Regions from separate parts of the Vogesella oryzagri genome, predicted to be linked through region 1. Evidence: riboswitches for the same ligand, from Rfam matches in the RefSeq annotation. Region 1 holds a riboswitch; the other holds the start of a gene.
The links. A riboswitch is a leader RNA that binds a small molecule or an ion and turns the genes downstream of it on or off. The one in region 1 is predicted to bind thiamine pyrophosphate.
Positions count from the first base shown of each region.

Region 2: it holds a riboswitch for thiamine pyrophosphate, as region 1 does, so the genes downstream of both, ABNW52_RS06225 (thiamine ABC transporter substrate-binding protein) here and thiC (phosphomethylpyrimidine synthase ThiC) in region 1, are expected to answer to the same signal.

Region 1 covers NZ_JBEFLD010000002.1:446,965-458,496, reverse strand. The annotation lists gene ABNW52_RS04930 (hypothetical protein) at 1-319, shown strand, start outside; gene ABNW52_RS04925 (sugar ABC transporter substrate-binding protein) at 468-1,397, opposite strand; gene ABNW52_RS04920 (sporulation protein) at 1,798-2,538, opposite strand; gene ABNW52_RS04915 (tetratricopeptide repeat protein) at 2,713-3,723, opposite strand; gene ABNW52_RS04910 (tetratricopeptide repeat protein) at 3,775-4,806, opposite strand; gene thiC (phosphomethylpyrimidine synthase ThiC) at 4,982-6,886, opposite strand; TPP riboswitch at 6,988-7,128, opposite strand; gene ABNW52_RS04900 (protein-L-isoaspartate O-methyltransferase family protein) at 7,275-7,934, shown strand; gene ABNW52_RS04895 (rhodanese-like domain-containing protein) at 7,937-8,263, shown strand; gene ung (uracil-DNA glycosylase) at 8,384-9,097, shown strand; gene ABNW52_RS04885 (sulfite exporter TauE/SafE family protein) at 9,187-9,933, shown strand; gene ABNW52_RS04880 (LysR family transcriptional regulator) at 10,025-10,930, shown strand; gene ABNW52_RS04875 (ABC transporter substrate-binding protein) at 11,210-11,532, shown strand, end outside.
Region 2 covers NZ_JBEFLD010000003.1:196,257-207,788, reverse strand. The annotation lists gene ABNW52_RS06235 (ABC transporter permease) at 1-799, opposite strand, end outside; gene ABNW52_RS06230 (GNAT family N-acetyltransferase) at 796-1,374, opposite strand; gene ABNW52_RS06225 (thiamine ABC transporter substrate-binding protein) at 1,385-2,401, opposite strand; TPP riboswitch at 2,456-2,552, opposite strand; gene katG (catalase/peroxidase HPI) at 2,960-5,167, shown strand; tRNA gene ABNW52_RS06215 (tRNA-Thr) at 5,314-5,389, opposite strand; gene ABNW52_RS06210 (nucleoid-associated protein) at 5,691-6,701, opposite strand; gene ABNW52_RS06205 (ABC transporter transmembrane domain-containing protein) at 6,677-8,518, opposite strand; gene corA (magnesium/cobalt transporter CorA) at 8,807-9,778, shown strand; tRNA gene ABNW52_RS06195 (tRNA-Tyr) at 9,835-9,919, opposite strand; gene ABNW52_RS06190 (4Fe-4S binding protein) at 10,039-11,439, opposite strand; gene ABNW52_RS06185 (FTR1 family iron permease) at 11,436-11,532, opposite strand, start outside.

The DNA of each region.
Region 1 (11,532 bases):
CGCTGTCATGGTGCTGAGCGCCTGCAGCCCGGAGCAAACCGCCCAGTTACAGCAGCAGGCGTCGGCCGCCATTGGCAGCGTGCACCAGGTGGTGCAGGACAGCAGTGCGCCGCTGGCCGAGCTGAAGCAGCAAGCCAGTGCCGCCATCGGCAGCACCGACAAACTCAAGCACCAGGCCAGCGCCGCCATCGGCGTGGCCAAGCGCGTGGGTGCGGCGGAGGCCATCCTCGACCCGGAGCTGGGGCAGCAGATCGACGCTGCCAAGCAGCAGGTGGATGCCGTCAAACAGGCGGCCGATGCCGTCACCGGTAAGCCGTAACGCCGCGGCCAACGTTGGCCGCGGCACGCGCTGGCGCCGCGCTTGCCCAGCGCACAAATGGTGGCTGGTGGCCCGGACGGTGGCATGAAAAAACGGCTGGCCGGCACGATGCCAGCCAGCCGCCGTCACGCCCGCCTGCGGCGCGCGCTCAGTTTTTCTGCGCGTACTTGCTCATATTGGCCGGGGTCACCAGCTCGAACGGAATCCACACCTGCGACGGCACTTTCTTGCCGCGCGCCAGATCTACCGCCGCCCTCACCCCGCCGCCGCCTTGCCCCAGCGCGTCCTGGAATACTGTCACCTTCAGGTCGCCCGCCTTCATCGCCGCCAGCGCGTCATGGGTGGCGTCGATGCCGGCGACGATCATCTTGCTGTTCATCTTGCCGGCGGCTTTCAGCGACTGGATGGCGCCGATGGCCATTTCGTCGTTGTTGGAGATCACGGCATCGAACTTCATGCCGGTGGTCAGCCAGTTGTTCATCAGGTCGGCGGCCTGGGTTCGGCTCCAGGTGGCGGCCTGTTCCGCCACGATGCGCATGCCGTTGCACGGCGGTTTGGCAATCACCTCTTTCACGTCGCGCGTGCGCTGCAGCGCCGACTCATTCGCCAGATCGCCGACGATCAGCAGAAAATCGCCCTTGCCCTTCATCAGGCGGCACACTTCGCGGGCCTGCATGGTGCCGGATTCTTTTTCATTGGAGCCGACGAAGGTCACGCGCGGCGGTAGCGCCTTGTCACCGGGCGGGTGGTTCACGTAGATCAGCGGAATACCGGCCTGGGTTACCAGCTTGGTGATCTTGGGGGTTGCCTGCGAATCGACCGCCACCACGATGATGGCGTCCACCTTCTGCGCGATGAAGTTCTGGATCTGGCTGAGCTGGCGGCCGATGTCGTCCTGCGCATCCTCGAACTGGACTTTCACGCCGGGCATCTTGGCCGCCTGCTGCTGCATGCCGGCCCGCACGCGGGTGAGCCACGGGTTGGAGTTGGCGATGGTGGCGCCGATTTTTTCGGCCAGTGCCAGCGGGCTGGCCAGGCTGGCGGCCAACGTTATGGCAATTGCGGATTGTTTCAACATGCATTGTCTCCTGGTCATGGCCGCCGGTAGCAAGGCACCGGAGGCAAATTTATTTCCACAAGTTAACAATTGCGGAAATAAATTTCCAGAAGACTTTTTGCCGTCACCCCAATTCCCGTCAGTTGCCGGCCTATGATGGCACTCGGGCACCGCGGTTGGCGGAGCGGCGTCGTGGCATGGCCGGTATGTCGCCGCGGAAACCGGGCCATGCCTCGACTGGTGCGACTGCCCGCCCGCCGGGCAAGGCGTACGGGGAGTGGACAACTGCTGGGTGTTGCCGCGGTTGGCCGCTCGCCGCCGACACGGCGGACGGCCGCGCGTGGCCCCGCGCTGGCCGCTGCCGGCGGCTGGGCGTGAGCGAATGGGGCGTGCGGCTAGCGCGGCGGTGTCGCGGTCAGGACTACAGCGGCAGCCGCTGGCGCAGCTCGACGGCCCAGTCGCGGCTGGCAAAATCGGCGCCCATCACCAGTGCCTGGTAGCTGTCGCTGCCAAAGCGCGCATCCACCTCGATCAGCACATGGGTGTCGCTGCCGTGCGGGATGAAGGTCAGCTCGATCTCCTGGAGGCGGAAGTTGCCGCCGCGCGGGCGCAGCTCGAACTCCTGGTAGCAGCCCAGCGTGCTCACCACATTGCCGACGCGGGCGGTACCCACCTCCACATCAGTGCTGGACAGCGCCCAGCCCAGCTGGTCGAAGGCGCTCAGCAGCGCGGCTACCGGCGGCGGCGGCAGGATTTCCAGCAGGTCGCGGTCGCTGGCATCGCGCGCGGCGTCGATGGCCAGATCGGTGTGAATCCACACCGGCAGCGGCCGGCCGTAGTGCGCCAGTGCATTGATCGGCGTTTCCGCCGGCAGGTTGATCTGGAACGGCAGCTCGCGGCTTTCGCCGGCGCGGATGGTAAAGCGCTCCGCCACCCGTACCGCGCCCAGCGGTAACGCGCCGCGCGCCTCGTGGTCACCGGATTCCTGCTCCGCTTCCACCATCAGCACCAGCTCGATCTTCTCGATGTCCTGATCGGCTCCGCCGCCGTGCACCACGACGCGGCCGCGCAGCAGCTCGCCCGGGTACAGCCGCGGGTTGTCCAGTTGGGTATCGACACGGGCGCCACCGACGCCAATGGAGGCCAGCAGTTTCTTGAACATTTTTGTATCCGTATGTGTTGAATCGGCAGAGGCAGCAGACTGTAGTCGTGGCGGCAAGTTCCGGCAAGGTGGCACGCCGTTGGCCGCATGCCCGCTGCGGCGCTTGTAACGGTGAGTAGAACAGTTCGGCCTGTAGGCCCCGTACAAGGAGCATGGCTCTGCCAGGGCGCGGCGCTATTTGATGGCGTCGAACAGGCGCTCGGATTCGGCAATCATGCTTGCACCCTGCTCCTGTTTGCCATTCTTCTTGTACAGCCACCCCAGGCTGTTGAGGGTGACCGCATAGGCGTAATGCTGCGTGCCTACGCTGGAGGCAAAGGCATCCAGTGCTTGCCGGTAATAACCTTCTGCCACATCGACATGGTGCAGATAGTGATGGGCATCGCCCAGTTCGCGCAGCACGATGGCCTTGTGCACCCGGTCGCTGTTCAGGTTGTTCTGCTCCCCGCTCAGTACCTCCTCCAGTAGCGGGATGGCACGGGGGTACTGTTTGCTATCGATGTAGCTGCCGGCAAGACGCGCTTTCGACACCCGGATCGACGGGTGGTCGGCCGGCATAATCTGTTGCTTGATGGCGAGGGCTTGCTCCAGATAGCGCTCGGCGGAAACCCAGTCCCGCTTGCGGTTATACAGCGTGCCCAGATTGTGCAGGCTTTCGGCCACCTCCTTGCTGTTTTCTCCGGCAAGGGTCTTGCGCATGGCCAATGCCTGTTCGTGCAGCCGGATGGCCTCGCCATAGTTACCGGTGTATTGGCGCAGCAGGGCCAGATTGTTCATCGATTCGGCAACCAGCAGATGTTGCGTGCCCAGTAGCTGTGTGCGCAGTGCGAGGGCTTGCGTGCCAACGGGCTCTGCTTCCTTGAAGCGGCTGCTCTCGCGCAGGAACTGGAACCATGCGTCCAGCAGATCGGCATACAGCAACGTGTCAGCGGGTACGGCTTGCGGGCCGTAAAGCAGAGATTGCAGCAACACGCCTGCTTCCTGATAGTGGTCCTTCTGTAGCCAGCTGCGGGCAAGGTCCCGCTGCGCCTGCCAGCGGGCAGGCTGGTCGGTGGCGCTGGCAAGCGCCGCTTCTGCCAGTTGGGTGGCCTGCTGGTAATTGCCCTGTCGCAGCAGATCATCGACACCATTGGCATGGCAGGCAATGGCGAAGAGCAGGGGGAGGACGGGACGGAAAATGTGCATATGGGCAGCCCTGGATGATGTGCTTGCTGCCGGAAGTAATCCGGCGTGCCGTCAGTTCTGGTTTTCCGCGGCATCCATGATGCGCTGGCCTTCGGTGATCAGTTGCTGGCCTTCGCTGCTATGGAGGTTTGTTTTCAGCAGCCATCCCAGATTGTTCATGGTCTGGCCTACTGCGTAATGTTTTGCTCCCAGTGCCTGCGGCAGTACTACCAGGGCCTGGCGGTAGTACTGTTCCGCTTCCATGGCCTTACCCTGGTCCTGAAGGCAGTCGGCGATGGCGCGTAAGGTTCTGCCCGTCTGGTCAAGCGAGTCTTCGCCATTCCGTTGTGTCATGGCCAAGGTTGCCTGTAATTGCGCCATGGCTTCGTCGAAGCGCTTTTGCTTGCGGTACAGCCAGCCCAGCATGCGCATGCTGCGAGTCAGACTGGGGTGATCAGGGCGCAAGACATGCTGCTTGATGCGGATGGCTTCGATCATCATGGGTTCGGCCTGTTGGTACTGGCCGGGAGCCATGTGATTGAAGCTCAGGTTGTACAGGCTTTCTGCCACAGGGAAACTGTCATGCCCTGCCAGTTGCTCGCGTATTTCCAGTGCTTGTTTCAGCAGCTTCTCGCTTTCAGACATCTGGTCTTGCATGCCCAGTGCAACCCCTAGGTCATTCAGTGTCTGGGCAACGTCCAGATGTTGTGCCCCCAGATGCTGCTGACGTATGGACAGTATGCGGCGGTAGAGCTTTGCGGCCGCTTTGGACTGCTGCCGGTCCAGATACACGCCAGCCAGACCTTCCTGCACTTCTGCCTCGATCAGGCTACTAGGGGGAACCTGGCGGCTGTCCTGCAACAAGGCCTTGAATATGAGCTCCGCCTGGTCTGCTTGATGGCGTTCCATCATGGCGTTCGCCAGGTCGATTTGTGCACGCAATCTGCCTGCCGAGTCATCCGCGGGTAGTTGCTGCAGTGCCTGCCGGGCCTGTTGCATTGCTTGCAGGTAATAACCGTCCTGCAGCAATTGCTTGGTTTCCGTCGCGAGTGCAGGGAGCGCCAGTGGCAAGTACAGCAGCAGTCCGAAGAGTGCTTTTTTCATGGCATGACCTTGTCTTGTAGGGAGGCCATGGTGCCGCAAATTATGCCAATGGGGAACAGCGGTGGCTGACGGATCGCGGAATGTCGCGGTGTGGAGGCGGCTGTGTCTGTCTTGAAAAAAGGTTGGCCGCATCGCTGCGGCCAACCTTTATCGTTTCACGGGAAGCAGTGCCTAGTTACACCTTGTCGTATAGCTTGCCGCCGCCCTGCACGAACTCGATCGATTTCACTTCCATGCCCTTCTGCAGCGCATCCTGCTCGCTGATGCCCTGTTTGGCGGCGAATTCGCGCACGTCCTGGGTGATCTTCATCGAGCAGAAGTGTGGGCCGCACATCGAGCAGAAGTGTGCCACCTTGGCGCTGTCTTTCGGCAGCGTTTCGTCGTGGAATTCGCGTGCCTTGTCCGGATCGAGGCCGAGGTTGAACTGGTCTTCCCAGCGGAACTCGAAACGTGCCTTGGACAGCGCGTTGTCGCGGATCTGCGCGCCCGGATGGCCCTTGGCCAGGTCGGCGGCGTGGGCGGCCAGCTTGTAGGTGATGATGCCTTCCTTCACGTCGTTCTTGTTCGGCAGGCCGAGGTGTTCCTTCTGCGTCACGTAGCACAGCATGGCGGTGCCGTACCAGCCGATCTGCGCGGCACCGATGGCCGAAGTAATGTGGTCGTAGCCCGGCGCGATGTCGGTGGTCAGCGGCCCCAGCGTGTAGAACGGCGCCTCGTGGCACCACTCCAGCTCCTTGTCCATGTTCTCCTTGATCAGCTGCATCGGCACGTGGCCGGGGCCTTCGATCATCACCTGCACGTCGTGTTGCCACGCGATCTGCGTCAGTTCGCCCAGTGTCTTCAGCTCGCCCAGCTGCGCCGCGTCGTTGGCGTCCCAGGCAGAGCCTGGACGCAGGCCGTCGCCCAGCGAGAAGGCCACGTCGTAGGCCTTCATGATGTCGCAGATGTCCTCGAAGTGGGTGTACAGGAAGTTTTCCTGGTGATGCGCCAGACACCACTTGGCCATGATCGAGCCGCCGCGCGACACGATGCCGGTCATACGGCCGGCGGTCAGCGGCACGTACTGCAGGCGCACGCCGGCGTGGATGGTGAAGTAATCCACGCCCTGCTCTGCCTGCTCGATCAGGGTGTCCTTGAAGATTTCCCAGGTCAGGTCTTCGGCCTTGCCGTTGACCTTTTCCAGCGCCTGATAGATGGGCACGGTGCCGATCGGTACCGGCGAATTGCGCAGGATCCACTCGCGGGTTTCGTGGATGTTCTTGCCGGTGGACAGGTCCATGATGGTGTCGGCGCCCCAGCGGATGCCCCAGGTCATCTTGTCCACTTCTTCGCTGATCGACGACGTTACCGCGCTGTTACCGATGTTACCGTTGATTTTTACCAGGAAATTGCGGCCGATGATCATCGGCTCGGATTCCGGGTGGTTGATGTTGTTGGGGATGATGGCGCGACCGGCGGCGATTTCCTGACGCACGAATTCCGGGGTGATGGTGTCCGGCAGGTTGGCGCCGAAGCTGTGGCCGGGGTGCTGGCGCGTCATCAGCTCCAGCAGGCGGCTGTTGCCGGTGGCCTTGAGCGATTCGACATAGGCCTGGCGGTTGAGGTTTTCGCGGATGGCGACGTATTCCATCTCCGGGGTGATGATGCCCTGCCGTGCGTAGTGCATCTGGCTGACGTTGCGGCCAACCTTGGCGCGGCGCGGCTTGCGGGTCAGGTTGAAGCGCAGCTCGGCGAGCTTGGGGTCGGCTTCGCGCTGGCGGCCGTAGTCGCTGGACAGTCCAGCCAGCAGCTCGGTGTCGTCACGCTCGGCGATCCATGCCGCGCGCAGCGGGGCAAGGCCGTTCTGGATATTGATGCTGACGGCGGGGTCGCTGTACGGGCCGCTGCAGTCGTAGACGTAGATCGGTGGGTTCTGCTCGCCGCCGAACTGGGTCGGGGTGTCGGCCTGGCTGATCTCGCGCATCGGCACGCGGATGTCCGGGCGGCTGCCTTCGACATAAATCTTGCGGGAATTGGGTAGCGGCTGGATGGCGGCGGAATCCACCACCATTTGCTGGTTCAGTTTGGCAGGCGCGTTCATCGGGGGTTCTCCAGTGCGATGAAACGGCGCAAGGAGCGGCCCGGAATGCCCGGCTGCAGGTTGGCCGCAGACCGGTGCGGGAACGCATGACGATGTGCGGTGTCTGGCAGATTACGCTTCCCTACGCCGGTATTATCCGGGTCAGGTTCGAAGGGTGACTCTCACCCGCCAACCTGCCAGTGTCGTTTGCGCACAACGCTGTGGCATCCTTCACGGCAGGGGCAGGACCCCTAGCGATGCTGTGAAGGTAAGTTAATTGTGGGATAATCGCAAGTTAGGTTGCGCCCGCATCTGGCGTTGGTCGCCTGCGAAAACCGCATGAAATCAAGCGTTAATGCCGTTTTCAGAGTCGTCCTTTCATTAGTCTTGAATCCCTCGGAGTTTCCGAATGAATTTCGAACAAGCCCGTTTCAACATGGTTGAGCAGCAGATCCGTCCGTGGGATGTGCTCGACACCTCCATTCTTGATTTGCTGTTCCACGTGAAACGCGAAGATTTCGTGCCAGAAGACAAGCGCACGCTGGCGTTTGCCGACGTGCAACTGCCGCTGGAAAACGGCTGCACCATGCTGGAGCCGAAAGTGGAAGCCCGCCTGGTGCAGGACCTGCAGGTGAAGTCCACTGACAAGGTGTTGGAAGTGGGCACCGGCAGTGGCTACCTGACCGCGCTGCTGGCTGCCGTCAGCCAGCACGTGTACAGCGTGGACCTGGATGCCGAGCAATCGCAGCGTGCTGCGGCCAACCTCAAGACCGCCGGCATCCGCAACGTGACCCTGTCGGTCGGCAACGGTATCGACGGTCTGGCCTCGCAGGCGCCGTTCGACGTGATCTGCGTCGGCGGCTCGGTGCCGGTGGTGCCGGAAGCGCTGAAGTCGCAGCTGGCCATCGGCGGCCGTCTGGCGGTGATCGCCGGCGACGCCCCGGTGATGATCGCCAAGGTGATCACCCGTGTGTCGGAAAACGCGTATCAGGAAAGCGTGAGCTTCGACACCAACATTGCCCGCCTGCAGCAACTGGACGCCATCGAGCCGTCCCGTTTCAGCTTCTGAGCATGATCGGCGAAATCACTGCCCGCGATCTGGCGGCCTGGCTGGCGGACGAATCCCGCGTCAAGCCACTGCTGCTGGATGTGCGCGAGGACTGGGAATACAAGCTGTGCCATATCGACGGCTCGCAGCAGATGGTGATGAACCTGGTGCCGCTGCGGCACAACGAGCTGCCGGACGATGTGCCCATCGTCACCATCTGCCACCACGGCGTGCGTAGTTTCCAGGTCGGCCTGTATCTGCAGAACGCCGGCTTTGAAAACGTGCTGAGCCTGCGGGGCGGCGTGGATGCCTGGGCCAACGATGTCGACCCGGCGATGGCGCGCTACTAGCTCGCCGCGGGTATGCGTAAAGCCGTTCCAGACCTGGAGCGGCTTTTTTATTGTCACCACCGCAACCCGCCACCGCCGTCGATGCGGGCGGTGCGTTCGGTGGCTTGTGTAGCGATGACCATGACTTTTCTGTCCCCTGCAATCGAAACCCTGCCCGCCGCCTGGCGCGAGCTGCTGTCCACCCCGACGCTGGCGACGCAACTGCAGGCTATCGATACCCGCCTGGCCGCCCGCGCCGCCGCCGGCGTGGCGATCTACCCGCCGCGCGAGCTGATCTTCAATGCCTTGCATCACGTGGCGCCGCAGGATGTGCGGGTGGTGATCCTGGGGCAGGACCCGTACCATGGCGCCGGCGAGGCGATGGGGCTGAGCTTTTCGGTGCCGGCCGGGATGAAGATTCCGCCCAGCCTGCGCAATATGTACAAGGAGCTGGCCAGCGACCTCGGCATCGCCCCGGCCGTCAGCGGCGACCTGTCGCACTGGGCGGCACAGGGCGTGCTGCTGCTCAACACCTCGCTGACGGTAGAGGCCGACAGCGCCGGCAGCCACGGCAAGATCGGCTGGCAGGCGGTGACCGATGCGCTGATCGACGCGGTGAGTGCGGCCAACCCCGGCTGCGTGTTCCTGCTGTGGGGCAACTGGGCGCAAAGCAAGGCCGAGCGCATCGACGCGCAGCGCCACGCGGTGCTGAAGGCGGCACACCCGTCACCGCTGTCCGCCAGCCGCGGCTTCTTTGGCTGCCGCCATTTCTCGCAGGCCAATCAATGGCTGGCCGCCCGCGGCCGCGGCGAGATCGCCTGGGGCGCGCCGGCGGCGCAGGACAGCCTGTTCTAGTCTCCGGCCCGGCGCTGCCGCCATGCATGCAGAATTTCTGCATCCCCAGTAAGCTGGCTGTTTCCTGCATTCCTCGAGACGGCTTCCGCATGGATTTCTCCCTCAGCGCCTGGCTGGTCAGCGCCGTGGCCATCTTGCTCACCGGCGTGGCCAAGGGCGGTTTTGGCGGCGTGTTCGGCGGCATCGCCGTGCCGCTGATGTCGCTGGTGATGCCGCCGGAGGCCGCCGCCGCGCTGACCCTGCCCTTGTTGTGCCTGATGGATCTGTCCAGCGTGCGGCTGTACTGGCGGCGCTGGGACGCGCGCGAGCTGAAGTTGCTGCTGTCCGGCGCGCTGCTGGGTATCGCGCTGGGCGCGCTGGCGTTCGGCCTGCTACCGGCGTGGTCGATCAAGTTGGCCATTGGTGGACTGGCGCTGCTGTTCGCGCTGCAACGGCTGTGGCTGCGCTTTTTCCCGGCCACGCCGCGGCAGCTGGGGCCGCAGGTTGGCCGCATCGCCGGCCTGCTGGGCGGACTGACCAGCACGCTGGCACATGCCGGCGGCCCGCCGGTGCTGGTGTACCTGTTCAGCCGACCAATGCCCAAGGAGCGCTTCGTCGCCACGCTGGCGGTGTTCTTTACCGTGGTCAACCTGGTGAAGCTGCTGCCGTATCTGGCGCTGCACTTGTTTACCGCATCGCTACTGTGGCAATGCCTGTTGCTGGCGCCGCTGGTGCCGCTGGGCGTATGGCTGGGGGTGCGTTTGCAGCGCCGGCTGCCGGAGCAGGCGTTTTTCAGCACCGCCATTGTGCTGCTGGCGCTGTCCGGCGTGCAGCTGGTGTACTCGGCGCTGGCCTAGCCTGCCCCGGCTGCCCGCTTTGCCGTTGGCGGCCATGGTGTAAAGTGCAGCCCAAGGCGGGCGACACCGCCATTGTCTACAGGGGGAAATCGTGGCAATCACGCTGAAGAACGTGCGCTACTTCGTGGCGGTGGCCGAGGCCGAATCCATTACCGGCGCGGTGCAGGATTTGAACGTATCGCAATCGGTGGTCACCGAGGCGATCCGCGCGCTGGAGGCCGACCTGGGCGCCACGCTGTTCCAGCGCCACGCGCGCGGCATGATCCTGACCCACGCCGGCTACCAGTTCCTGCGCCATGCGCACCAGATCCTGGCCTCGGTGCGCAATGCGCGCGAGGCGATGCGCGCCCGGCCGGATACCGTCACCGGCCAGCTCAATATCGGCGTCACTAGTCTGGTGTGCGGCTACTTTCTACCCTATCTGCTGGACCGTTTCCGCAATACTTTCCCGCTGGTGGATGTGCGCGTGGTGGAAGACCAGCGTGAATACATCGAGCACCTGCTGGTGAATGGCGAGCTGGATGTCGGCGTGCTGATCGTCTCCAACCTGGAAAACCGCCAGGCGCTGGAAGCGGAGACACTGCTGGAGTCCGCCTACCGGCTGTGGCTGCCGGTGAACCACCCGTTGCTGGAGCTGGGCACGGTGGCGGTGGCGGAGATGGCGCAGCAGCCGCTGGTGAACCTGAGGCTGGACGAGCTGGAAGACGTGGCCACCGCGCTGTGGCGCAGCCAGGGTCTGCGGCCAACAGTGGCGGTGCGCACCAGCTCGGTGGAGGGGCTGCGCAGCCTGGTGGCCACCGGTGCCGGGCTGGCGGTGATGCCGGACCTGCTGTACCGGCCGTGGTCGCTGGATGGCGACCGGCTGGAAGTACGCCAGCTGCTGGAAAAAACCCCGTCGCTGCAGGTGGGGCTAGCCTGGCGCCGCGGCGCCAAAGTGGCGGAAACGGCACAGAACTTCCTGACCGTGGCGCGCGAGTACACCCGCAGCCACGTCTGATTGCCCCGGTTTTATTTCTATTTAATCGATATGTGGCGATAAGCAATCGGTAATACAGATTGCTACGGCCCGGCTGGCGGCGCATTTTCCGCTGCTGCGTCATTTCTGGCGTTGCATTGCACAATCCGGGTGAAAACTGCCAATCCGCATGCTGAGCATCCGGTTTTTCCGATAGGTCGTATTGGGCAAGTTGCCTTGGTAGTGCCGAATGGCGGTTCCTAGAATGCAGCACACCACTGAAGACGCAAACAATGCGCCGATCTGCAAAGGAGAACTGTGATGAAGCACCGCCTGCATGCCCTGGCCTGCGCCGCCGTTTGTAGCAGCATGGTTGCCACCCCGCTGTTGGCCGCACCGCCCACCGCGCTGGGCAAACCGGAAGGCAAACTCAACATCATCGCGTGGCCCGGCTATATCGAGCGCGGCGAAACCGACAAGAACTACGACTGGGTGACCCAGTTCGAGAAAAGCTCCGGCTGCCAGGTCAGCGTGAAAACCGCCGCCACCTCGGACGAGATGGTGTCGCTGATGAACTCCCCCAATTACGATCTGGTCACCGCCTCCGGCGATGCCTCGCTGCGCCTGATCTACGGCAAGAAGGT
Region 2 (11,532 bases), on a different contig from region 1:
CTTGCGGCCGCTGGCACAGCGTGGGGCCGGGGCGGCTGTCCTTCACCAGCCGGCGCTCGATCAGTGCATAGCCGCCGGCCGCCAGCGCACCCACCGCCAGCGCCAGCAAGGCCAATGCACCGGCGTCGGCCAGGTTCAGCTCGTACGCCACCAGCGAGTAGATTTCCACTTCCACCGTGGCATAGCGCTGCCCGCCGAGCAGCAACGCCAGGCCGAAACCGGCAAAGCAGTACAGGAAAATCAGGCACAGCGCGGACGCCAGCCACGGCCGCACCACCGGCCACTCCACCCGCCAGAAGGTGCGCCACGGCGTGGCACCCAGCGTGCGCGCCACCAGCAGGCGGCTGGCCGGCACCTGCGACAGGCCATCCACCCCGGCCCGCACCAGCAACGGCAGGTTGTAGAACAGGTTGCCGTACAGCAGCAGCCACGGCGTGTCCTGCAGATTGATGCCAGCCACGCCATGCGGGCCGAACAGCGCCAGCACGCCGAGACCGGCCACCAGCGTCGGCATCACGAACGGCAACAGCAGCAAGCGCAGCAGCAGGCCGCGGCCGGGAAAGTCATAGCGCGCCAGCGTCCAGGCCAGCGGCAGGCCGATCAGCTGGCACAGCAGGCAACTGATTAATGCCTGCAACAGCGACCACAGCAGCCGCCATTGCAGGTAGTCGTCGTGCAGCAAGGCCGGGTTGAAGGCGCTGCCGCCCTCCCACAGCAGCCGCGTCAGCGGCGCCGCCACCATGGCGGCGAGGAACAACAGCGGCAGCAAGGCCAGGCTGCCGCGCAGCAGCCAGCTCATGCGCCGTGCTCCAGCAGGTACACCAGCTCGTCGCCGTCCTGCGGATCGAACCAGCGGCCAACCTGGGCAAAACCGAAGCGCCGCGCCAACGCCAGCGAGGCGGCGTTGTCCGGCGCGATCGACAGCACGAAGCGCTGCTGGCCATGGCTACGCAGCGCCCAGTGCAGCAAGGTTGCCAGCGCCTCGGCGGCGTAGCCTTGGCAGCGGTGCGCGGTAAACACGGTGTAGCCCAGCTCCACCGCGCCCGGCGCCAGCGGGTGCAGATACTCCGGGCCGGGCATGCTGTGAAAGCCGATATGCCCCAGCATGCGGCCGCTGCGGCGACACAGCATGGCGCGCAGCGACCACGGCGCGTAGGCGCTGTCGGCCAGCATGTCCGCCAGCCGTAGCGCCATCAGCGCCTGCTCGCCCAGCCAGTCGGCCGGCAACGCGGCGCCCAGCCGGGCACCCGCCTCGGCATGGCGGCCATTGCAGCCCAGGCGCAGCACTTCGGCATCCAGATGCCGCAGGATCAGGCGCGGGCTGAGGATGTCGGCGCAGGCACTACGCTCGGGCGCAAGGTTGGCCGCAAACATGGCGTCGGGCTCAGTTACCGGACTTCAGTACTACGCGGGTCCAGCGGCTGACCCAGCCGGCGGTCTTGTGCTGCATGGCATCCAGCTTGGGATTGCTGGCGGCCTGCGGCTGCTGCGCATGCTTGAACACCGGGTCCAGGCTGACGCCGGCCACTGCCGGGTACATCCACATCTCGGTCGGCAGCGCCTGCTGCGCCGCATTGCCACGCATGAAGTCCACAAACGCCTGCGCCGCTTGCGGCTCCTTGCCGCCTTTTACCTTGGCCACGCCTTCGATCTGCTGGAACACGCCGCCTTGCAGCAGCAGGTTGGCGGTCGGCGCTTCGCTCAGTTTTTCCTTGCTGTAGAACACCTCGGCCGCCGGGCTGGTGGCGTAGCTCACCACGATGGGGCGCGCGCCGCCATTGCGGCTGAAATCGGTGTAGTAAGCCTCGCTCCAGCCCTTGGCCACTTTTACGCCGTTGTCACGCAGCTTGGCCCACCACTGGAAAGCGCCCGCCTCGCCCTTGCCGGCGATGGTAGCCAGCAGGAAAGCCAGCCCCGGGCTGGAGGTGGCCGGGTTTTCCACCACCAGCAGGTCCTTGTAGGCCGGCTTGGCCAGATCATCCAGGCTGGTCGGCAGCGCCAGCTTCTGCTTGGCAAACCAGGCCTTGTCGATGTTCAGGTTCACGTAGCCGTAGTCCACCGCCACCGCGCCCGGCAGGCTGATGCCGGTCACGCTGCGGCCAACCTTGCTGCTGGTCGGCTCCAGCACGCCGGCGGCATTGGCCTTGCCGATCAGGGTGTTGTCGATGCCGTACACCACGTCGGCAATCGGGTTGCCGCGGGTCAGGATCAGCTTGTTAAGCATCTCGCCGGCATCGCCGGCCTTGATGATGGACAGCTTCACGCCGGCCTGTTTCTCGAACTCGGCCAGCTTGTCCTTGGGCAGGCTGAAGGAGCTATGCGTCAGCACGCGCAGCTCGCCGGCCAGGGTAGTCAGGGAAGCGCCGGCCAGTGCCAGCAGCAAAACAGTTTTCTTGAACATTGCAGACATCCTCTTTTGGTAATGGCGCGCACCAAAAAAAGAAGCGGGACGCGGCCGGGCCGCGCATCACGCTCCCTCCGCTGGTATGACCCAGATCAGGTTCTGGGGTATGTCTCAGCCCGCCGCCTGGCAGGCACCCCCGGTGATCGAGCCGCGAGTATAGCGTCTGCGTCGCGATGCTCAAAGTTGGCCGCAAGCACCACGGCCAGCCGGGTTTTGCCTTTGCCGCCGTCATGGACTATCACGTGAAGCAGCCATAGCCAAACGCAAACAATCAATTAACAACAATCAATTTAACAAATTTATAAGCCAATACCATACTGCAGTCATCACCTACGGAGCACACGCCATGAAACGCTTCCTGCCTAGCCGCGTCATGCTGGATGACATCTGGGCCAATCTAGTCTGGCTGCAGTAGCGCCAGCCACGCCGCACCTACCCAAGCGCCACCGGCAACCAATGCCAGCCGGCGGCCAGTAAGCCAATCAGCTCGTCACACATCGCCTGCACGCCGGCCCGGCGCCGTCATGCCGACACAAACCACAATAGGAGATACCCATGTCCACAGCAGCCAAATGCCCGTTTGCCGGTAGCGCCGCCCCGCAGAGCGTGGCCGGCAGCCAGTCCAATGCCGACTGGTGGCCGAACCAGCTCAAGCTGAGCATCCTGCATCAGCACGGCACCGAATCCGACCCGATGGGTGCGGCGTTCGACTACGCCGCCGAATTCAAGACCCTGGACCTGGATGCCGTGGTTCAGGATCTGCACGCACTGATGACCGACTCGCAAGACTGGTGGCCCGCCGACTGGGGCCATTACGGCGGCCTGATGATCCGCATGGCCTGGCACGCCGCCGGCACCTATCGCATCGCCGATGGCCGCGGTGGCGCCGGCAGCGGCAACCAGCGCTTCGCGCCACTCAACAGCTGGCCGGACAACGGCAATCTGGACAAGGCGCGCCGCCTGCTGTGGCCGATCAAGCAGAAATACGGCCGCAAGCTGTCGTGGGCGGACCTGTTCATCCTCGCCGGCAACGTGGCACTGGAATCGATGGGCTTCAAGACCTTCGGCTTCGGCGGCGGCCGTCCGGACATCTGGGCACCGGAAGAAGACGTCTACTGGGGCATGGAAAAAACCTGGCTGGCCACCAGCGACCAGCCGGACAGCCGTTACTCCGGCGATCGCCAACTGGAAAACCCGCTGGCGGCGGTGCAGATGGGCCTGATTTACGTCAACCCGGAAGGCCCGGACGGCAACCCGGACCCGGTGGCCTCTGGCCGCGACGTGCGCGAAACCTTCGCCCGCATGGCGATGAACGACGAAGAAACCGTGGCCCTGGTGGCTGGCGGCCACACCTTCGGCAAGGCGCACGGCGCCGGCGACCCGGCACTGGTCGGCCCGGAACCGGAAGCGGCACCGATCGAGGAAATGGGCCTTGGCTGGATCAACAAGCTTGGCAGCGGCAAGGGCGTGGACACCACCACCAGCGGCATCGAAGGCGCGTGGAAACCCAATCCCACCACCTGGGACAACGGCTACTTCGACACCCTGTTCGGCTATGAATGGCAGCTGACCAAGAGCCCGGCCGGCGCGCACCAGTGGGTGGCCAAGGACGTCAGACCGGAAGACATGATCCCGGACGCGCACGACCCGAGCCAAAAACACCCGCCGATGATGACCACCGCCGACCTGTCGCTGCGCTTCGACCCTATCTACGAGCCGATCGCCCGCCGCTTCCACCAGGACCCGCAGGCGTTTGCCGACGCCTTCGCCCGCGCCTGGTTCAAGCTCACCCACCGCGACATGGGCCCGCGCGCCCGCTACCTGGGCAAGCTGGTGCCGAAAGAGGAGCTGATCTGGCAAGACCCGATCCCCGCCGTGGATCACGCCTTGGTCGACGCACAGGATATTGCCGCGCTGAAGAGCAAGGTACTGGCTTCCGGCCTGAGCATCGCTCAGCTGGTGACCACCGCCTGGGCCTCGGCCGCCACCTTCCGCGGCAGCGACAAGCGCGGCGGCGCCAACGGTGCGCGCATCCGCCTGGCCCCGCAGAAGGACTGGGCGGTGAACCAGCCGGCGCAATTGGCGCAGGTACTGCAAACGTTGGCCGCGATCCAGCAGGAGTTCAACGCCAGCGCTACCGGCGGCAAGAAAATCTCGCTGGCCGACCTGATCGTGCTGGCCGGTGGCGCGGCGATCGAGGCCGCTGCCAGCAAGGCCGGACAGCCGGTCAGCGTGCCCTTCGCCCCCGGCCGCATGGATGCCAGTGCCGAGCAGACCGACGTGGAATCGTTCCAGGTGCTGGAGCCGAAGGCGGATGGCTTCCGCAACTACGCGGCGCCAGGGCTGGAAAGCGTCGTCGGCGAGCTGCTGCTCGACAAGGCCCAACTGCTGACGCTGAGCGCCCCGGAAATGACCGTGCTGGTCGGCGGCCTGCGCGCGCTGAATGCCAACAGCAGCCACAGCCAGCACGGCGTGCTGACCAAACGCCCGGAAACCCTGAGCAACGATTTTTTCGTCAACCTGCTCGACATGGGTACCAAGTGGCAGAAATCCGCCACCAACGGCGTACTGGAAGGGCGCGACCGCGCCAGCGGCGAGCTGAAATGGACGGCGACGGTGGTTGACCTGCTGTTCGGCTCCAACTCGCAGCTGCGGGCGCTGGCGGAGGTATATGCCAGCAACGATGCACAGCAGAAGTTCGTCACCGACTTTGTCGCCGCCTGGAACAAGGTGATGAACCTGGACCGTTTCGACCTGGCCTGATCCGCGCCGCGTGCGGCCAACGTGCCACAGGGCAAACCTCACGGTTTGCCCTGTTTTTTTGCCAGCAGCGCTGCAGTCGCGCCCCAGCTAAAGTCGACGCCCAATGCAAACAGGACCTTGTCAAAGACAAGGTCCTGTTTGGTATTTGGTGCCGGCGGCAGGAATCGAACTCGCGACCCCCTGATTACAAGTCAGGTGCTCTACCAACTGAGCTACACCGGCGTTAGGCGACGGATAATAGACAATACTTACTGCTTTAGCAAGCTTTTTTTAATTGTTTACGCCAATTGGCTGTTTTTACAAAACAACCGTGGCGCCGCGCTGGGTAGGTGACGTGGTCAGGACCGTCGCCAACGTCGTTACGCCAGCAGAATCGGCGTGAACACGTTGGCCGCACGGCAGCAAGCAACACACCCAGTGCCTGAATTTGGCACCGCCACACCACCAGCCGCCGGCCCCGGCGCCAACAACAAGGCCGCTGTCCGGTGGCAGCGGCCTTAGGCATTGCGGAGCGGCGGCAGGCTTACTCGTCGCGTTGCAGCAGATGCAGCGTCAGCGTCAGTTCGCCGTTGTCGCCCTTCACGCTCTGCACGTTCTGCAGGCTCAGGTCGGATGGCAGCAGCAGGCTGACACCATGCCCTACCCCCACCTTGCTCCAGAACTTCTCCAGCCGCTTGGCCACACCCTGCGCCGGCAGCGGGGCCTCGCTCTGCAGCGAAAAGCCGTAGCTTTCCGCCGCGTTGTCGAACAGCCGGTTCACCTCGCCCGCCGGCACGTAGCGCTCGGCCATATCGGCCATGTCACGCGGCGACACTTCCGGCTCGGCCTTACAGTGGCTCAGCACTTCGTCGCGGAAACGCAGCTGCGCGGCCGGGTCGGCAATTTCCTCCGCCACCTGCTCGATCACCTCGGCCACCAGCTTGCTGGTGGAGTTGCTGTCCGGCACGCGCAGCGCGCGCAGGAAGTCATCCACCCAGAACTTGGCCTCGTGCCCCAGCCGGTCCACCGCGTACAGCGTGGGACCGCTTTCCAGCAGCAGCGCGCCCTTGTCGATCAGGCGCGGATTGATGCCGGAGGCGTGGCTGATGTCGAACACCTCGCCGCTTTCCACGATGGTGAGGAAGTCCTCCTGGATCTCGGCCTTGAAAATGCCCAGCGCGCGCTGCGGCGCGTCGGCTTCACCCAGGCCGGAGAACAGGATGATCAGCAGGTCGCCGGCGGCGATATTGGGGTGCTGCGAGCGCGCGTACAGGTGCTTGGCGATGTTCTGCGACAAGGCCAGCAGGTCCAGTTCGCCGCGGAAGAACTGGCGGCTGTAGTGGTACAGCTCGTTGAGATTGAGGTCGGTCTCGTGCACGAACTGGAACTTCTTCTTGTCCGAGACGATGCCCTTCAGGTAACCGTCCAGAATCAGCGCCGACACCGCCTCGTCCACGCCGATGGCCTTGCCGGACAACTGCAAGGGCTCGCCGCGGTTGGGGTTGCCCACGCGGTGGATCACCAGTCGTTCTACTCGGGCTTCGCTGATCTGCATGCTGTGTCTTGCTCCGTTTCAGTTGAGGCGCGATTATCGCCGCCCGCCGCGCCGGCAACAAGGTTGGCCGCAGCGCCAAACTGCAAGGCGGCCAGTCTGGCGTACAGCGGCGAGCTGGCCAGCAGTTCGTCATGACGGCCTTCGGCCACGATGCGGCCGCCGTCCAGCACGATAATGCGGTCGGCCTGCTTCACCGTAGCCAGGCGGTGGGCGATCACCAGTGTGGTGCGGTTGGCGGCGGCGCGCTCCAGTGCCGCCTGCACCAGCTGCTCGGATTCGGCGTCCAGCGCGCTGGTGGCTTCGTCCAGCAGCAGGATCGGCGGGTTCTTCAGAATGGCGCGGGCGATGGCGATGCGCTGGCGCTGGCCGCCGGACAGCCGCACGCCGCGCTCGCCGAGAAAGCTGTGGTAGCCCTGCGGCAGTTTTTCGATGAAATCGTGCGCCGCAGCGGCGCGGGCGGCGGCCATCACCTCTTCGTCGCTTGCCTCTGGCCGGCCGTAACGGATGTTCTCCAGCGCGCTGGTGGCAAAGATCACCGTGTCTTGCAGCACGATGCCGATATGGCGGCGCAGCACCGCCGGGTCCAGCGTGGCGATATCCACGCCATTGAGGGTGATGCGGCCAACTTGCGGGTCGTAAAAGCGCAGCAGCAGCTGGAACAAGGTGGTCTTGCCGGCGCCGGACGGCCCCACCAGCGCCACCTGCTCGCCCGGGTGGACATGCAGCTCGATGCCATCCAGCGAGCGGCTGTTCGGCCGTGACGGGTAGGCAAAGCCCACGCCGCTCAAGCGGATGCCGTCGCCGGTGATCGGCAATGATTGCGGCTGCAGCGGCGGCGTCACCGGCGAATGATGGGACAGCAGTGTCAGCAGGCGTTCGGTGGCGCCGGCGGCACGTTGCAGGTCGCCCCACACTTCGGCCACCGCGCCGATGGCCCCGGCGGTGACCACCGCATACAGGATGAACTGCGCCAGCTGGCCGCTGCTCATCTGCCCGGCCAGTACCGCGTGCGCACCCAGCCACAGCACGAACACGATGGCGCCGAAGATCAGTAGGATGACGATGGCAGTCAGCTGGCTGCGGGCGCGGATGCGTGCCAGCGCGGTGCCGAAGCTGGTTTCCACCGAGGCCTCGAAGCGGCCAACCTCGCACCCCTCCTGCGCAAACGCCTGCACTGTCTGCACCGCGTTCAGGGTTTCGCCGGCCATGGCGCTGGAATCGGCGATGCGGTCCTGGCTAGCGCGCGACAGTGCCCGCACGCGGCGGCCAAACACCAGGATAGGCAGCACCACCACCGCCAGCGTGATCAGGATGTAGCCGGTGAGACTGGGGCTGGTCACCGCCAGCATCACCAAGCCACCCAGCATCAGCAGCACATTGCGCAGCCCCATCGACAGGCTGGTGCCCACCACGGTCTGCACCAGGGTGGTGTCGGTGGTCAGCCGCGACAACACCTCGCCAGTCTGCAGCGTCTCGAAGTATTCCGGGCTCATGGCAATCACATGGCGGTACACCGCGCTGCGCAGGTCGGCGGTGACGCGCTCGCCCAGCCACGACACCAGATAGAAGCGCAGCGCGGTAAAGATGGCCAGCAACGCCGCCAGCGCGAACAGCGCCAGAAAATAGCCGTCCACCGCCTGGCGCTGCACAAAGGCGTGGTCGATCAGGTAGCGGAATGCCACCGGCAGCAGCAGCGTGGCGCCAGCTGCCACCAGCAGCGCGATGGCCGCCAGCACGAAGCGGCCGCGGTACGGCCGCATGAAGGGCAACAGACCGGACAACGGAGTGAGGCGTTGTAACAGGGTAGGCTTGATCACCGCAGCTCCAGACAAGGTTCAAGCCATCAACATGGCCCCGGCCGGGCCGATTTCAAGCCAGCGCGGCGCCACAGGTTGGCCGCATGCCGCCGGCCTGCCGCGCCCACACGCGGCACCGAGGCCCGCCGCCCGTGGCGGTGCTTGCGTTCGGCAGCAATATCGCGGCAGCATGGCAGCGCCCGGCACCGTGTCAAGCACCCGGCTGGCCCGCCGCCGCTGCGGCCAACGCAGCCGGACACAACACAACAACAGGCGCCGCCACGAGGCGGCCCAGCGGGAGAGACAAGCATGCTGATCAACTGCGTTGCCTACCAGAACGGCCAGAAGCTGGCCGACCTGCAGCAGGAGGAAATCCACGACTACCTGCTACGCCCGGACAGCTTTGTGTGGGTGGCCCTGCGCGACCCGGCGCCGGAAGAACTGGAGGCCATGGCGGTGCAGTTCGACCTGCACGAACTGGCAGTGGAGGACGCACGCAACGGCCACCAGCGTCCCAAGCTGGAAGAGTACGGCGACGTGCTGTTCTGCGTGCTGCAGACCCTGCAGCACAACGACGCCGGCGAGCTGTACGTGGGCGAAGTGGATATCTTCGTCGGCCCCAACTTCGTGCTGTCGATCCGCAACAACACCCGTAAGGGCTTCCAGAGTGTGCGCGACCGCTGCGAACAGGAACCGGACCTGCTGCAGATCGGCGCCGGCTTCGTGTTCTACGCGCTGATCGACGCCATCGTCGATCGCTACTTTGCCATCATGCACCAGCTGGAAGACGAGCTGGACGAGCTGGAAGAACGACTGTTCAACCGCAAGAGCTCGGCGCGGCGCAATATCGAGGATCTGTACGCACTGAAGCGCAAGCTGGTCACCGTCAGCCACGCCGTGGTGCCGCTGCACGAAGTGGTGGGCCGCCTGCACGGCGGGCGGGTGCCGCGGGTGTGCGGCGGGCTGCACGATTACTACCGCGATGTGGACGACCACCTGGCGCGCATCATCCGCAGCCTGGAATCGCAGCGCGACATGCTGTCCACCGCCATCCAGGTCAACCTGGCGATGATCTCGCTGGACGATTCCAGCGTCAGCAAGCAGCTGGCGGCCTGGGCGGCGCTGTTTGCGGTGCCGACCATGATCGCCGGCATCTACGGGATGAACTTCGACAATATGCCGGAACTGAAAAGCAGCGACGGCTACCCGCTGACCCTGCTGGTGATGGCGGCGCTGGACGTGGTGCTGTGGTGGCGCTTCAAGAAATCCGGCTGGCTGTAAAGGTTGGCCGCAGAATGCAAAAACCCCGTGTCGCATGACACGGGGTTTTTTTATTCTGGTGGCGGGAGAAGGATTCGAACCTTCGAAGGCAGAACCGTCAGATTTACAGTCTGATCCCTTTGACCGCTCGGGAATCCCGCCAGAAGAGGAGGCGAATCTTAGCGATGTGCCGCCCCTGCGTCAACCGTTAGTTGCCATTTTCCTGCAATTCTTTTTCTAATCCAAGAAATACGCAGAAAAATCAAAACCATGCCAAATGGTTACCACCACCAGAACAGCCAGCCCCAGGCGCTATCCACCCAGGCCAGCACGGCGGCAAACGCCAGCAGCGACGGCAGCACCCGCCAGCCGCGGCACCATTGCCGCACGATGCCCTGCGCCAGCCACATCGACCACAGGTTGGCCGCCAGCAGCAGCGCCAGACGCAGATCGTTGATCCAGTGCCAGTACACGCCCTCGCCGCGCAGCAGGGTCAGCGTCACCGCGGTCAACCCCAGGAACACGCCGCAGCCGGCCAGCGGAATCAGCGCCTGCGCCAGGTGATGCAGGCGCTGCCACTGCCAGCGCCCGCCCATGCGCACCGCCAGTGCCAGCAGCAGCGAGCTGACCAGCCCCAGTACCAGCGCGGTGACGCCGATATAGGCCAGCAGCAGGCCGCCATCCAGCCAGCTGAATACGTCGTTCTTTTCCGGGTAGTGGGTAAACAGCCACCACGGCGCATCGGTCTCCAGCGGCCAGAACCATTCGCGGTCGATCAGCCATTCGGCCAGCGCCTGTTTGATGGCGACAAACCACGGACTGGCGCTCCAGTGGAAGGCGCCGATGGCCACGCCCAGCAGACCGAACACGATCAGCAGCGTTTGCCAGCCATCGGCCTGGCTGGCCCCCAGCCGCACCACCTCGTCCGATGGAGAACGCCAGGCCAGCGCCACCGCATCGCGGTGACTGCTGCAGCGGCCGCACATGTGGCAGCCGCTGGCACCCTGCATCTGGCGGATGGGCTGCAATGGCGCGCAATCCACCGCCTTGATCGGGATGGCACGCTTGTTGGCCACCGATGCCTGCCACGCCGACTCACTGACACGGAAGTGCACTGGCGCCAGCTTGGACAGCAGCGCGAACACACCGTTGACCGGGCACAGGTAACGGCACCAGGCGCGCTTGCCGCGGGTGTACCAGTAGCCCACCGCCACTGCGGCCAACGTTGAGCCGCCCAACACCAGCAACGCCGCCTTGGGATACTGGTAGACGCTGACCATCTGGCCATACACGGTGGTACAGACGAAGGCGACAAACGGCCAGCCACCCCAGCGCATCCAGCGCGGAATCGGCCGCCCCTTGCCACGCCGCGCCGCCCACTCCGCCAGCGCGCCTTCCGGGCACAGCACGCCGCACCACAGCCGGCCGAACAGCAGCATGGACAGCAGCACGAACGGCCACCAGATGCCCCAGAAAGCGAACTCGGCCAGTACGGTGATGTGATTCCACACGTGGGCGGTTTCGTCCGGCAGCGGCAACAGCGCCGGCACGATCAGCAGCACCGCATACACCAGCACCACCAGCCATTGCAACAGACGGATCAGCCCGGCATGCCCGCGCAGCCAGTCACCCACCATCGCCAGACGCCCTGCCGGGCGCACGCCGGATACGCTACAGCTCATGCGGCCAACCTTTGCTGACGCGGGCTGCGCCAGCGCAACAGCAGCAGCATGCCCAGCCAGTAGCCGGCATAGGCCAGCACGCTGGTGAGCGCC